Regions from separate parts of the Bradyrhizobium sp. CCBAU 53338 genome, predicted to be linked through region 1. Evidence: riboswitches for the same ligand, from Rfam matches in the RefSeq annotation. Region 1 holds a riboswitch; the other holds the start of a gene.
The links. A riboswitch is a leader RNA that binds a small molecule or an ion and turns the genes downstream of it on or off. The one in region 1 is predicted to bind S-adenosylmethionine.

Region 2: linked by a shared signal. The riboswitch ahead of XH90_RS31070 (homoserine O-acetyltransferase) and the one ahead of XH90_RS33030 (O-succinylhomoserine sulfhydrylase) in region 1 are both predicted to bind S-adenosylmethionine.

What each region holds. Positions count from the first base shown of each region.
Region 1 is NZ_CP030048.1:7,012,052-7,019,580, forward strand. It holds gene XH90_RS33020 (hypothetical protein) at 1-692, opposite strand, end outside; gene XH90_RS33025 (2'-deoxycytidine 5'-triphosphate deaminase) at 901-2,037, opposite strand; SAM riboswitch at 2,118-2,197, shown strand; gene XH90_RS33030 (O-succinylhomoserine sulfhydrylase) at 2,273-3,460, shown strand; gene XH90_RS33035 (SGNH/GDSL hydrolase family protein) at 3,508-4,509, opposite strand; gene XH90_RS33040 (SGNH/GDSL hydrolase family protein) at 4,522-5,292, opposite strand; gene XH90_RS33045 (OpgC domain-containing protein) at 5,292-6,548, opposite strand; gene apaG (Co2+/Mg2+ efflux protein ApaG) at 6,739-7,131, shown strand; gene XH90_RS33055 (Hsp33 family molecular chaperone) at 7,210-7,529, opposite strand, start outside.
Region 2 is NZ_CP030048.1:6,617,154-6,624,682, reverse strand. It holds gene XH90_RS31090 (DUF2125 domain-containing protein) at 1-628, shown strand, start outside; gene XH90_RS31085 (prephenate/arogenate dehydrogenase family protein) at 642-1,577, opposite strand; gene hisC (histidinol-phosphate transaminase) at 1,574-2,668, opposite strand; gene XH90_RS31075 (chorismate mutase) at 2,703-3,551, opposite strand; SAM riboswitch at 3,711-3,790, shown strand; gene XH90_RS31070 (homoserine O-acetyltransferase) at 3,884-5,086, shown strand; gene metW (methionine biosynthesis protein MetW) at 5,089-5,751, shown strand; gene XH90_RS31060 (alpha/beta fold hydrolase) at 5,869-6,732, opposite strand; gene XH90_RS31055 (TIGR02594 family protein) at 6,963-7,529, shown strand, end outside.

The DNA.
Region 1 (7,529 bases):
CCGAACAGTTGCACCATCACCGGCGCGGCCGTGCGCACATATTCCATGGCGTAGTTGCGGTAGGCCTTTTCGAGGCGCGGCTTGGGCCAGCTCGCGACAGGCAGCGCCGGCGCGGTCTTCGCATCGAACAGCGGCGCTTCGAGATGCCGTGCGAACACCAGGCGCTGGTCGAGTTCGAGCGGATGGTCGTATTGATGATAGTAGCCTTCGAGGCCGTCCTGACCGTCGACACTCTGCTTGGTGCAGACGAAGCCCAGCCGGGTATCGCCGAGCGCGACGCCGTTGTTGGCGTGCCAGCCGCGCAGCATGGCGCGCGAGACCTCGCCGGGCACGCCACAGATCGCCGGCCCCTTCCAGATCCAGCGCGGCGGCGGATAGCGGATCCACGCCTTGGTGTCGCTCTCGTACATGTATTCGACGTGCACGCCGCCGATCCAGTTGGAGAGATAGTGATATTGCGCAGCCGCCACGGCCGGCGGCAGATGATCGATCCCGAGCTTCACGAGTCCGGGAAGGAATCGCTCCTGCTGCTGGCGGCGAAACACGCGAAAGACGAATTCGGCCGCATCCGCCGTGCCGCGCCGCGTGACCACGGTGAGGATGAGGCCGGTGAAGTAGGCGTGATAGAGGTCGGCGACCGCGCGCCAGCGTTTCCATTGCGCTGCTTGCGCGGCGTCTGCTGCGACGGTCATGTTCGCTCCCGGCTTGTTGTTTTGCCGGAGTGTGTCATCGCGGATAGAGCGAGGCAACCGGCCACAATCTCGCTGTCATCGCCCGGCGAAGACCGCGCGATCCAGTATTCCAGAGACGTCAGTGATTGAAACGAGAGGCCGCGGCTTACTGGATTCCCCGCTTTCGCGACGCGAAGGCAGGGAATGACGGCGGAGGACGGGGATACGGCTACACCCGAAAGTGCTTGCTCAGCTTCAACCCCTGCGCCTGGTAGTTGGAGCCGATGCGCTGGCCGTACATGGCGTCGGGGCGGGCCAGCATCTTCTCGTAGACGAGGCGGCCGACGATCTGGCCGTGCTCGAGGATGAACGGCACTTCGCGCGAGCGCACTTCCAGCACGGCGCGCGCGCCTTGGCCGCCGGCGCCGGCATAGCCGAAGCCGGGATCGAAGAAGCCGGCATAGTGCACGCGGAATTCGCCGACCAGCGGATCGAACGGCACCATCTCCGCGGCGTAGTCAGGCGGAACCTGCACGGCTTCCTTGGAAGCGAGGATGTAGAACTCGCCCGGATCGAGGATCAAGCTGCCGTCGGGACGCGCCGCGATCGGCTCCCAGAAATCGTCCACCGCGTAGCCGGAGCGACGATCGACATCGACCACGCCGGTGTGGCGCTTGGCGCGATAGCCGACGAAGCCGCTGCCTTTCTCGCCGGAGAGATCGACGGAGACGGCGACGCCGCCGGCGAGATCGGCATCGTCGATGTCGACGAGACGCTCGGTGGCATGCAAGCTTTCGAGCGCGTCGGCATTGAGGATCGCATCACCGGTGCGGAAGCGTACCTGCGACAGGCGCGAGCCCTCGCGCACCAGGACCGGAAACGTCTTCGGGCTGATCTCGGCATAGAGCGGACCGTGATAGCCGGCGCCGATCATGTCGAAGCGGCGGGTGCCGTCGGCGATGACGCGGGTGAAGACGTCGAGCCGGCCGGTCGAGCTTTTCGGATTCGCGGCGGCGACGATCTCCGGCGGAAGCGCAAGGCTCTCCAGCAGCGGCACGATGTAGACGCAGTTGGTCTCGAGCACTGCGCCGTCGGCAAGGCTGAACTCGTGCAGCTTCAACTGGTCGATGCGCTCGGCCACGGTGGCGCCGGGACCGGGCAGGAAGCTCGCGCGCACGCGATAGGCGATGTCGCCGAGGCGCAGGTCGAGGCTCGCCGGCTGGATCTGGCTTTCGACGAAATCATAAGCGGGCAGGATGAGGCCCTCTTCCGCCATCGCCGCGATCATGCGGTCGGGCAGGATACCATTGGCGTCGGCGGCAACCGTGAACGTCAACAGGAGGTCCTCATCAGGGGTCGAGTACATCCGGACTTGCGGGAAATACTAGCCTTTTACGGCTATCCGATGGACGCCTTGACGAAAAGGGCATTGCGGAATATGAGCATCACTTATCCCGTGGTGATTTGAGCCGGCCGGCTTGCAGCCACGTTAAATAAGTCGCTAAACAGGCCGGGGACCTCTGTGATCCCGGCCCGTGGAAGTTGTCCAGGCCGGTTTTTTTGTGACCGTTTTCGACGAAGCGGTCATCTCGGAGGGTCCTATGTCGAAGTCGCCTGCCAATTACCGTCCCGAAACCCGCCTGGTCCATTCCGGCACCCTGCGCTCGCAATATGGCGAGACGTCGGAGGCGCTGTTCCTGACCCAGGGCTATGTCTACAACAGCGCCGAGGAGTGCGAGGCGCGGTTCAAGGGCGAGGACCCCGGCTTCATCTATTCGCGCTATTCGAACCCGACGATCGCGATGTTCGAACGTCGCATGATCGAGCTCGAAGGCGCCGAGGCCGCACGTTCGGCCGCGACGGGCATGGCCGCAGTGACGACCGCGATCCTCGCACCGCTGAAGGCCGGCGATCACGTCGTCGCCTCCCGCGCGCTGTTCGGCTCGTGTCTCTACGTCATTCAGGACCTGCTGCCGCGCTACGGCATCGAGGCCACGCTGGTCGACGGCGCCAATCTCGATGAATGGCAACGCGCGGTGAAGCAGAACACCAAGACCTTCTTCCTGGAGAGCCCGACCAATCCGACGCTCGACGTGCTCGACATTCCCTCGATTGCCGAGATCGCGCACAAGGGCGGCGCGCGGCTCGTCGTCGACAACGTGTTTGCAACGCCGATCTGGCAGAGCCCGCTCGCGTTAGGGGCCGACGTCGTCGTCTACTCCGCGACCAAGCACATCGACGGCCAGGGTCGTTGTCTGGGCGGCATCATCCTGTCGTCGGAAGCCTTCGTCGCCGAGCACATCCACAATTTCATGCGCCAGACCGGCCCGTCGATCTCGCCGTTCAACGCCTGGGTCCTGCTCAAGGGCCTGGAGACGCTGGGCGTGCGCGTGCGCGCGCAGACCGACACCGCGGCGCGCATCGCCGACGTGCTGGCGAGCCACCCCAAGATTGCGCGGCTGGTTTATCCCGGGCGCGAGGATCATCCGCAGGCGGCTCTGGTGAAAAAGCAGATGCGCGGCGGCTCGACGCTGGTCGGCTTCGAGGTGAAGGGCGGCAAGGCGGCGGCGTTCCGCGTGCTCAACGAGCTGAAGCTCGCGAAGATCTCGAACAATCTCGGCGACGCCAAGAGCCTCGTTACGCATCCGGCGACGACGACGCATCAGCGGCTGAAGCCCGAGGATCGTGCAGCCCTCGGCATCAGCGAGGGCTTTATCCGCTTCTCGGCCGGGCTCGAGCATGCGGATGATCTGATCGAGGACCTGACCGCCGCGCTGGAGAAGGCGTGAGGTTATTGTCGTCCCGGCGAAGGCCGGGACGACAATGGGGAGACGGCTCACATCGGCCGGTACGTCCGCACGTCGGCCGGCACGTTCACGCCGAGCTTGATCTGGCCGACCGAGCGAATGATGTCGTCGCCGAGCAGTTGGGCGAAGCAGGCGTAACCCCAATCGTTCATGTGGAGGCCGTCGGCGATGACGAAGCTCTCGACCGGAAGCGCCTGCTTCTCGTGCCAGTCGCGCATCACCTCGAAACGCGGGAAGATGCCGACGTGACGGAGCTCGGCGACCTTGCCGAGCAGCCTCACCATCCGGCTTGCGCTTTCAGGGCGCTCGGTGACGCGCGGTGAATATTGCGGGTCGACCAGCACGATGTCGGCATCGCCGGCGGCCTGGATGCGGGTGACGCCGTCCTCGACCATTCTGGCGGTATCGCCCGGATCGAGATTGCGCAGCACGGCATTGGTGCCGACCTGCCAGATCACGAGATCCGGATTCACGTCGATCACCTCCTTCTGGAGGCGCTTCATCATCTCGGGCGCATCTTCGCCGCCGACGCCGGCATTGATGACGCTGATGTCGGCGGTCGGATACTGCCGGCGCAGCTGCGCGGCGAGACGGTTCGGATAGTTGAAGTCGGGCGAGCTCGCACCATAGCCCGCGGTCGACGACGAACCGAACGCGACGATGACGACGGGCTTGCCGGCGATGAGCTTGCTCGCGACATGCGGCAGCGAGCCCGTCGTCTTCGAACTGCCCTTCGGCGACAGACACGGCACACGGCTGAAAATGTCGCCGGCCGATTTCGCGACCTGCTTGACCTTGTCGATGGCGCGCGAGGTGAGACCGCGCTGCTCGGCGGGCGGCTGGCTGGTCGCAGCGACCGTGGTCTGGGAGGGCGATGCGGGTGCTGGATCAGCGGCCTGCTGCGGAGCGGGTGTCGCCTGCGCTGCTTGCGCGAGGGCGGGTGCCCGCAGCACAGGCGTCAGCATCAGCAGCGCCGCCGCGGCGGGCGCGACCAGCCATGTCGACAGGCCAAAAGGGCGGAGAGAACTCATTAACGCTAGACCTCAATTCTGCTGCTCGGCCGGCCCCAGATGGGCAGCGTCGATCACAAACTGTGCCAACGCCCGGCCAATGCAATCATGGACCTGCTTCGCCAGCTCAGGGCCGCGAGAGGGACTGAACAGGTCGAACTGACCCTGATCATTCCACTGCCGCATGATCGCGAAACGGTCGAACAGCGGGATATCATGCTCCTGCGCCACCACCCGCATGTTGTCGAGATAGGGCGGCGCCGAAATCATGGTTTCGGTACGCGGGCTGTACTGCAAGTTCATCAAGACGACGTCAGCCCCCGCATTTTGCAACGCAGCGACCCCATCGGTCACCGCGCCGCGAAAATCGTCGGGATCGATGGAGCGGATAGCATCCACGGTCCCGGTCTGCCAGATGACCAAAGTAGGCGTTTTTGCTTCCATGAGCTTAACGAAGGTACCCGCGGCTTCCTCCGCGGTCTTCTTGCTCTGTATTTCTACGGATACGTGCACGGTCTCCGCAGGCGGCAGCTTGTCCTTCAAATTGGCCAGCATGCGCGCCGGGTATGAGCTGTCCTCCTGGGCCGGAATGGTCGTGGAGCGACTGCCGATCACCAGGATCTCGAGCGGCTTGCCTGCTTTGACGGTGTCGGCAACCTTGTGGAGCTGGCTGTCGGTGGCGAGCAGATAGGGCGGCAATTCGCAGGCTGCGGGCGCGGCAGGCACGGTATCGCCCGCACGCGCCGAAGGCGCGGCGAGGTCACCGCATAGCAGGATCAGGCTCAGGAGAACCTTCGCCTTCATCAGCCCCCTCCCGCCAGATCGGCGTTGCCGACGGCGTTTTTGGTTTTCGCACCGCCCTTGTCAGCCACGCGCTTGTACCACGAAATCACCCAAGCAACGCCCCACATGATCAGGATCCCGGAGAGACTAATCAGCGCATGCATGGCCGGTCCACCAGAGACCTCGGCCAGGATGAAATGGCCGGCGAAGGCCAGGAAGACGCCGAGGCAGAAGATCTCGAGGGAATGCTGACCGCACAGGATCAGAGGCCGCAGCCAGGGTGATTTCAGACCTGGCCACTCCCGCGGCAGGAAGCGCACGGTGAGTGCGGACAGCGCCAGGAAATGCGTGAAGCGCAGGACGTCGAGATCGGTCTTGTCGATCGGATACATCCACTGCTCGAGCCACTTCGGCATGAGATGGCCGAGTTGCGGCACGTACCAGGTCAACGTCACGTAGAACGCCGCGACGATGTAGGCGATCGAGATCCATATAGTCACGGGTGATGCCAGAATGCGCGACATGCGTCGCGCACCTCCGAGCGCGCACCATGCCCCGAACACGAACAGCAATTGCCAGGCCAGTGGATTGAACGCCCAGAAGCCGTTCGGATAGGCGGAGAAATAGAGGTCGAATTCCCAGGTCGCCGCATAGAGCAGCGCCGAGAGCGCGAGCGTGACGTCGGGCTTCCACTTCATCGACCACAGGATCAGCGGCAGCGCCAGCATGAGCACGATGTAGAGCGGCAGCACGTCCATGTTGACGGGACGGAACCGCAACAGCAGCGCCTGCACGATGGTGACGTCGGGCTGCTTGAGGAAATCCATGATGCCCATCTCTTCAGTGTAGAGCGGGTTCTCGAAGCTGGTCGCGACGTAGGAGATCTCGGCGAGGAAGATCGTGAACAGGAAGACGTGAGCGACATAGATCTGCCAGACCCGGCGCAGGATGCGCGCGGTGGCGATGACAAAACCGCTCTCCAGCATGGCGCGGCCGTAGACGAAGGCGGCGGTGTAGCCGGAGATGAAGATGAAGATCTCGGTGGCGTCACTGAAGCCGTAATTACGGATCGTGAACCAGGTCAGCAAATTCGGCGGCAGATGGTCGATGAAGATCAGCCACAGCGCGAGGCCCCGGAACAGATCGAGCCTGAGCTCGCGCTCGCCGATGGCCGGCAGCGTGATGGCCGGCGCAGCAATGCGCGGCTTGGCCTCCGCGGGCTTGGCGCCTGTCGTTCCCGCGATCGTCGATCCCGTCACTTGATCGGCAATGGTCATCGGGGCCCAAAAACCCTTCCGCAAAATCGCAACGTTGAAAGTTGAAAGGAGTGTACCGGTCCAGTCGCCGCCTCGCAAAGCGGCTGGACCAAATTTGGGGTCTACTTCCTCGTGAATTCTGGCGGGACGATGTCGCCCCGGCCGCCTGCGGCGTTTGGTTCCCGGCGGGGTTTTCGTTATGATGGCAGCCATGTACCGCGCCGTGACCCGCCAGATCGAAGTGACCGTCGAGCCGAACTTTGTTCCGGAGCAGTCGTCGGCCGACCGCTCGCGCTATTTCTGGTCCTACACCATCGTCATCACCAATTCGGGTGACGAGACCGTGCAGCTCAAGACGCGGCACTGGATCATCACCGACGCCTCCGGCCGCCAGCAGGAGGTCAAGGGCGAAGGCGTCGTCGGCGAGCAGCCGACCCTCGCCCCCGGCGAGCGGTTCGAATACACCTCCGGCGTGCCGCTCTCGACCGCCTCCGGCTTCATGACCGGCCGCTACCAGATGGTCAGCGAAACCGGCGAACGTTTCGAGATCGACGTGCCGACATTTTCGCTCGACAGCCCGGACAACAAGCGGGTGTTGAATTAGAGGCGACACACACCGCCCGATCAAGTCGGGCGATGACACCGGGCGTGGGGCTCGGAATGAACGAGGATGGAGCGCGCCTTACGCGTCCTCGACGCCGGCCTCTTCGGGCGTGAACTCGTACACCGATGAGCAGAACTCGCAGGTCACGACGACCTTGTCGTCCTTGACCATCGCGCTGCGATCGTCAGGCGAAAAGCTCTTCAGCATGGACGCGACCGCATCGCGCGAGCATGAGCATTGCGCTTTCAGGACGAGCGGCTTGAACACGCGCACGCCGCGTTCGTGGAACAGACGATAGAGCAGCCGCTCGCCGGAGAGATCGGGATCGATCAGTTCGACGTCCTCGACGGTCTCGATCAGCGAGCGCGCTTCGACCCAGGCATCGTCTTCAGCGACGC
Region 2 (7,529 bases), 390 kb from region 1:
CGAGGGATCGCCAGCCGATCATCCCGTGATCGAGACCGTGCTCCAGGTCTCGCAAGGCAGCATCCAGGGCGTTCATCCCCTGCTCGCCGAGCCGTTCGAGGCCGACACGCGCGCGAAGATCACCGGCCTCTCCGACTTCACGCCGAAGCCCTGGCCGCAGCGCTTCCGCGAGATCCAGGCCGCCGGCGGTCATATCGAGATCGTGCAGTCGCGGATCCAGCAGGGCGAGATGATCGCGGTCGCGGCCGGTACGCTCGGCCTCTCGGCCAGTGGCCGACTGGATGGCGAATTGCAGATGACGGTGACCGGCCTCGAGCGGGTCATCCCGGCGCTCGGCATCGAGAAGATGCTGGAGGAGGGCGTGCCACAGGCGACGCTCGATCGCGTCGCGCCCGGCGTGAAGTCGCAGGACCTCAACAACCTCTTCGGTGCGCTCGACCGTGCCGTGCCCGGTCTCGGCAAGGTCATCAAGCAGAACGCCAATGCCGGGATTGCCGCCGGCATCAACGCGATCGGCACCGAGAGCACGCTCGAGGGCAGGAAGGCCCGTACCTTCCCGCTGAAATTCGCCGACGGCGCCGTGCTGCTCGGCCCGTTCAAGGTCGGCCAGATTCCGCCGCTGTATTGATCCGCTGCTAGCTCTATTTCTTGTCGAGCTGCCCGTGCTGGCGGCCGAAGTCGGGTGCGGCCGAATCCTGGCCGATCTCGACGATGCCGCGGCGGATGGCACGGGTGCGCGTGAAATGGTCGAACAGCGCCTCGCCGTCGCCGCGACGGATCGCGCGAGTGAGCTTGGCGAGATCCTCGGTGAAGGTGCCGAGCATCTCCAGCACGGCGTCCTTGTTGGCGAGAAACACGTCGCGCCACATCGTCGGGTCGGAGGCCGCGATGCGGGTGAAGTCGCGGAAGCCGCCAGCCGAGAACTTGATGACTTCGGACTCCGTCACCTGCTGCAGCTCGTCGGCGGTGCCGACGATGGTGTAGGCGATCAGATGCGGCAGATGGCTGGTGATGGCGAGCACGAGATCATGATGATCCGGCGTCATCACCTCGACCTTGGCGCCCATCGCCGCCCAGAACGCGCGAAGATGCGCGGTGGCCTCAGCGTCGGTGCCTTCGGGCGGCGTGAGAATGCACCACCGGTTGATGAAGAGCTCGGCGAAGCCGGAGTCAGGTCCCGAATGCTCGGTGCCCGCGACAGGGTGCGCCGGCACGAAATGAACGTTCTTCGGCAGATGCGGCGCCATGTCCTTGACCACCGCGCCCTTGACCGAGCCGACGTCGGAGATGATCGCGCCGGGCTTCAGATGCGCGGCGATCTCCTGCGCCACCGGGCCGCAGGCGCCGACGGGAATGCAGAGGATGACGAGATCGGCATCCTCCACCGCTTCCGCATTGGTCGCGACGACCTTGTCGACGATGCCGAGCTCGAGCACGCGCGCGCGCGTCTTCTCCGAGCGCGCGGTGGTGACGATCTCGCCGGCCAGGCCTTGGAGCTTCGCAGCGCGCGCGATCGAGCCGCCGATCAGACCGAAGCCGATCAGGGCGACGCGCTGGAAGTGCGGGTTCACGCTCATTTGCCGGCCATGAAGTCGCGCAGGGCCTCGACGACCAGGCGGTTGGCCTCCTCGGTGCCGATGGTCATGCGCAGCTGGTGGTGCAGGCCATAGTTCTTCAACGCGCGCAGCACCAGGCCGCGCTTGGTGAGATAGGCGTCCGCCGCGTCCGAAGTCTTGCCGGTCTCCGGGAAGTGGATCAGCACGAAGTTGGCGACGCCGGGCGTCACCTTCAGCCCGAGCCTGGTGATCTCCTCGCCGAGCCAGTTGCGCCAGGTCTCGGTGAACTGCTTCGACATCGCCTGGTGCGCGGTGTCCTCGATCGCGGCGACCGCGGCGTACATCGCCGGCGTCGACACGTTGAAGGGACCGCGGATGCGGTTGACCGCGTCGATGATGTGCTCGGGGCCGAACATCCAGCCGATGCGCAGCGCGGCGAGGCCGTGGATCTTGGAGAAGGTGTGCGTCACCACGGTGTTCTCGGTGGTGGCGACCAGCTCGATCCCCATCTCGTAATCGTTGCGCGAGACGTAGTCGCAATAGGCGGCGTCCAGCACCAGCAGTACGTGTGACGGCAGTCCGGCGCGCAGGCGCTTGACCTCGTCGAACGGGATATAGGTGCCGGTCGGATTGTTGGGATTGGCGAGCCAGACCAGCTTCGTCTTCGGCGTCACGGCTTTCAGGATCGCGTCGACGTCGCAGGTCAGGTTCTTCTCGGCCGCAACCACGTTCCTGGCGCCGACCGCCATGGTCGCGATCGGGTAGACCAGGAAGCCGTGCGTGGTCGAGATCGCCTCGTCGCCGTGGCTGAGATAGGTATGGGCGAGCAGGTTGAGGATCTCGTCCGAGCCCGCGCCGCAGATGATGCGGTTGGGATCGAGCCCGTAGTGGCGCCCGATCGCCTCGCGCAGCACGCGCGAGGTTCCTTCCGGATAGTCCTCCAGATGATCCGCGACGCGCTTGAAGGCCTCGATCGCCTTGGGCGAGGGTCCGAACGGCGTCTCGTTGGCCGAGAGCTTGAACACCTTGCGGCCCGGCTCCGGCACCGGGGTCTTGCCGGGCGTGTAGGGCGCAATATCGAGAATGCCGGGATTCGGCACGGGGCGGGACATCTTCAACTCCGGAGTAACTTCAGCGGTTCGCGATCTACGATTTCGGCCCGGTCGGGGGCACCGTATAGCGCGTTGCGTGGCTGCCGACGAGAGCCGTGGACCGCACCGAGGCCCCCGCTTCGATCAGGGCAGCCCTGATCCTGTCGATGCTGGTGGCTGACGTGACCGAGACCAGCAGCGCCGCGCCGTCGAAGGCGGTATCGGGCACCGCCACGATGTCGGCGAGCGGCGACAGCGCCCGCGCGACTTCGGCGTTCCACCCGGAGACGCGCACGCTGAAGGTCTCGACCTCCGTCACCACGGCGCTGTCGGCGACGCGCGAGATCGCGAACACGGGCAGTGCCGCCGGATGATCGGCGCGTTCGACGAAGGGCATGCGCGCGATGATCTTCGGCGCGCCGTCCGCTTCCAGCTCCAGCCACCATGGCGTGCGGCTCGATGTCGCCGACACCAGCGCCAGGTCGCCCTTGGATTTCGCCACCGCCTCGACCGCGGCCTGCGCGCTGAAATGCGCGACGTAAGGAACCGTGAAGCCGAAATGGAAGCGCACGGAATCGCGCATCGCCGGCTCGCTCACCGAGATGTCGGCATGCACGGAGAACGGCGCCTGGACATAGGTGAAGGTCGAGATGATGACGCGCCAGATGCTCTCGACCGTGTCGAGCGGCAGGATGCCGCGATGGCGCTGCACGATGTCGCGCATCATCGAGGCCTCGCGCGCCGGGCGGAACGCCGAGCCGACCTCCTGGGTCTGCTTCACCTGGATCAGGCGGTCGATGATGTCGCCGCGCTGCATCAGCAGGCGATGCATGGCCTCGTCGATCGCGTCGATCTCCTTGCGCAATTCCTGGAGCGATGGTGGCGCGGGCGGACGTTGGGACATATTTGACGGGCTGTTGTGAGGCTGAGGTCGAGGTTCTGATTAGGCAGGATGGGCCGCGAAAGCAAAGAGAAATGACGGCCTGCCGCGCGGCCCATCGAGAGCCGATTTTGGCTAATCCGGACCGCGACTTGACGAAATCGGCTCAAGCCGGTAGGTTTTTGCCCGTTCCGTGGTCATTTGAGCCGGCCGGCTTGCAGCCACGTTAAAAAACTCGCTAAACAGGCCGGGGACGCTTCCGATCCCGGCCGAACCTATCGTTCAGGCCGGGTTTTTCATGGCCTGATGTCAGTGGCGATCTGAAGTCCGATCGCAAACGAGGTCGATGGTCAGAGATGGTTGGCGTCAAGTCGATTCCAAGTCCCGCGATCAGTGCCGATGAACGGTCGCACGAGGTGGATCACCCGAGCTCACTGCTCGCGCATTTCGGCGCCGACCAGCCGCTGCGGCTCGATTGCGGCGTCGATCTCACCCCGTTCCAGATCGCCTACAAGACCTATGGCGAGCTCAATGCCGATCGCACCAACGCGGTGCTGATCTGCCATGCGCTGACCGGCGACCAGCACGTCGCCAATGTCCATCCGGTCACCGGCAAGCCGGGCTGGTGGGAGACGCTTGTCGGCCCCGGCCGGCCGCTCGATCCAGCCAAGTACTTCATCATCTGCTCCAACGTGATCGGCGGCTGCATGGGCTCGACCGGCCCGGCTTCGATCAATCCCGCGACCGGCAAGGTGTGGGGCCTCGATTTCCCCGTCATCACGATCCCCGACATGGTGCGCGCGCAGGCGATGCTGATCGACCGGCTCGGCATCGACACGCTGTTCGCCGTCGTCGGCGGCTCGATGGGCGGCATGCAGGTGCTGCAATGGACCGCGGCGTACCCCAAGCGCGTCTACTCCGCGCTGGCGATCGCCTGTTCGACGCGGCACTCCGCGCAGAACATCGCCTTCCACGAGCTCGGCCGCCAGGCCGTGATGGCCGATCCCGACTGGCACAATGGCGCCTATGCCGATCAGGGCATCCATCCGCATCGCGGCCTCGCGGTCGCGCGCATGGCCGCGCACATCACCTATCTCTCGGACGCGGCGCTGCACCGCAAGTTCGGCCGCCGCATGCAGGACCGCGAACTGCCGACCTTCTCGTTCGACGCCGACTTCCAGGTCGAGTCCTATCTGCGTTATCAGGGCTCATCCTTCGTCGAACGCTTCGACGCCAATTCCTATCTCTATCTGACCCGCGCGATGGACTATTTCGACATCGCTGCCGACCATGGCGGCGTGCTGGCGAAGGCGTTCGCGGGGATCGAGACCCGCTTCTGCGTGGTCTCCTTCACCAGCGACTGGCTGTTTCCGACTTCGGAATCGCGCGCGCTGGTGCATGCGCTCAACGCATCGAGCGCGCGGGTGTCGTTCGCCGAGATCGAGACCGATCGCGGCCACGATGCCTTCCTGCTCGACGTGCCCGAATTCTTCGACATCTCGCGCGCCTTCCTGCAATCGGCCGGCAAGGCGCGCGGGCTCACCTCCAAGGACGGCTAGCGATGTCTGTACAGGAAGTGCTGCCGCTCAACGGGCTGGCCTCCGAGCAGTCCGGCCCATTTCGCACCGACCATCTGCTGGTCGCCGAGATGGTCAAGCCGGGCTCGAAGGTGCTCGACGTCGGTTGCGGCGAAGGTGATCTGCTTCAGCTGCTGGAGACCCGCGGCATCGACGGGCGCGGCATCGAGCTGTCGCGCGAGGGCGTCAACCGCTGCGTGGCAAAGGGCCTCGCGGTGGTGCAGGGCGACGCCGACACTGACCTCGTCAATTACCCTGACGATGCCTTCGACTACGTGATCCTGTCGCAAACGCTGCAGGCAACGCGTCAGCCGAAGGTCGTGCTGGAAAACCTCCTGCGCATCGGTCGGCGCGCCATCGTGTCGTTCCCCAATTTCGGCTTCTGGCGGATGCGCCTCCAGCTCCTGATCGGCGGCCACATGCCGCGCACGGAGAATCTGCCGGCGAGCTGGTACGACACCGCCAACATCCATTTCTGCACCATCAAGGATTTCGTCGAGCTCTGCGACGCGATCGGCGTCAAGATGGAGCGTGCCGAGGCGCTCGACCTCTACGGCCGCCCGCTGCGTTTGCGCCTGCCATGGTGGGTGTGGAATCTGTTCGGCGAGCAGGGCGTGTTCCTGCTGAGCCGCGGGCAGGGGGAGTGATGCCGTAGGCGTCATTCCGGGGCGATGCGAAGCATCGAACCCGGAATCCATCGTGCTTCAGCGCCTGCCGTTCAATGGATTCCGGGCCTGCGCCTTCGGCGCATCCCGGAATGACGATCAGTGCGCCGCCAGCGATCGCGGATCACGCACCGGCAACCGTCCCGCTTCCACCAGCGTCACGAACCGCTCCACGCTCTCGTTGAACAGCGCAGGCTCTTCGAGATTGAGCACATGACCTGATTTCGGAAACATCGCGAGCCCTGCCGCAGGCAGATGCTTCTTCAGGAACAGGCTCGCTCCGATGCACGGATCGTCTTCGTCGCCGCAGATGATCAGCGCCGGCGTGGCCACCTTCGCAACCGCGTCCGTCATGGTGTAGATCGACGGCCGCCCGCCCTGAAAGCCGCGCATCGTGTTGGCCGATCCCCTGGAATCGTGCCGCGCCAGCGCGGCATAGAAATCGGCGTGGCCGCGCGGGTCCTTCACCAGGAAGGGAATCCGGCTCGGCGCCTCGCGCGTGACCTTTGCGACTTCGGCTGAGCCCAGCGTCTCGAACTGCTCGGCATTGGCGCGGCACTGTTTGCGCCATGCCTCGAGATTGTCGAGCTCCGAGCCGGAGCCGACACCGGCGAGCGTCATCGACAGCGCGCGTTGCGGCGCGTTCAATCCGATCTGGAGCGAGGAGTAGGCGCCCATCGACAGGCCGACGAGATGCGCGCGTTCGATCCCGAGATGATCGAGCACGGCGAGCGCATCGGTGTAGAAGTGCGTGTAGGTGTAGACATCACCATCGGGTACGTCGGACGGCGTGTAGCCGCGCGCGGAATAGGTGATGCAACGGTGGCCGCGCGAGAAGTAGCGCATCTGCGGCTCCCAATTGGTGTAGTCGGCCGCGAATTCGTGAAGAAAAATGATCGGCGTTCCCTGGCCGGCTTCCTCGAAATAGATGCGGACGTCGTCCTTCGTCATGGCGTGGGGCATTAACTGTTTCCCTCTCTTCAAGCCGTGACGTCAGGATCGCAGTTAATGCTGATGTCCGCAATGAGGCAGCTTCGAACCAGCATTGCCGCAGAATCATCGCAGCTATTCGCCGGCGCGGCGTCTTTTTCTCGCCACATCGGACGGCTTAACGGCCCTATCGATGTTGGCCAATGCACGGGCCAACTTGGCAGGTTCACTTGGGAAGTGGGGGTGTCAACGAAGGATGAAGAATGTTTGAGTTGTTTGCGTTCCGCCTGTCGCGTTGTGTTGTCGCGCTGGCGTTGTTCTTCGCGGCGGTTGCCGCGTTCGTTTCTCCGGCCTCGGCGCGGCCGCATCATCGTCATAGCGCAGAGCGGCACGCTTACGTGCATCACGCCAGACATCGACATCATCATTATCGCCACCATGCCCGCAGCTCGCGCTTCGAGCGCAGCGCGGCCGCTTTGCGGGCGAGTGGATTCGCCAACACGCAGGCCAGCTATGATCCGAACGCCAATGCCGGCGCGGGCATGAGCGGCGGTTTCGGAGGTGGATCTGGCCTCGTCTCCGAGGCGCGTCGTTATCTCGGCGGCAATCCCACGGGGCGCGGCAGCCTGTGGTGCGCGCGCTTCATGAACATGGTGCTTCAGAAGACCGGTCATCAGGGCACCGGCTCCGACATGGCGAGCTCGTTCGCGCATTACGGCACGCGCGTCTCCGGTCCGCAGGTCGGCGCCATCGCGGTGATGTCGCGCGGCCGCCGCGGCGGTCATGTCGGCATCATCACCGGCATCGACGCGCAGGGCAATCCGATCATG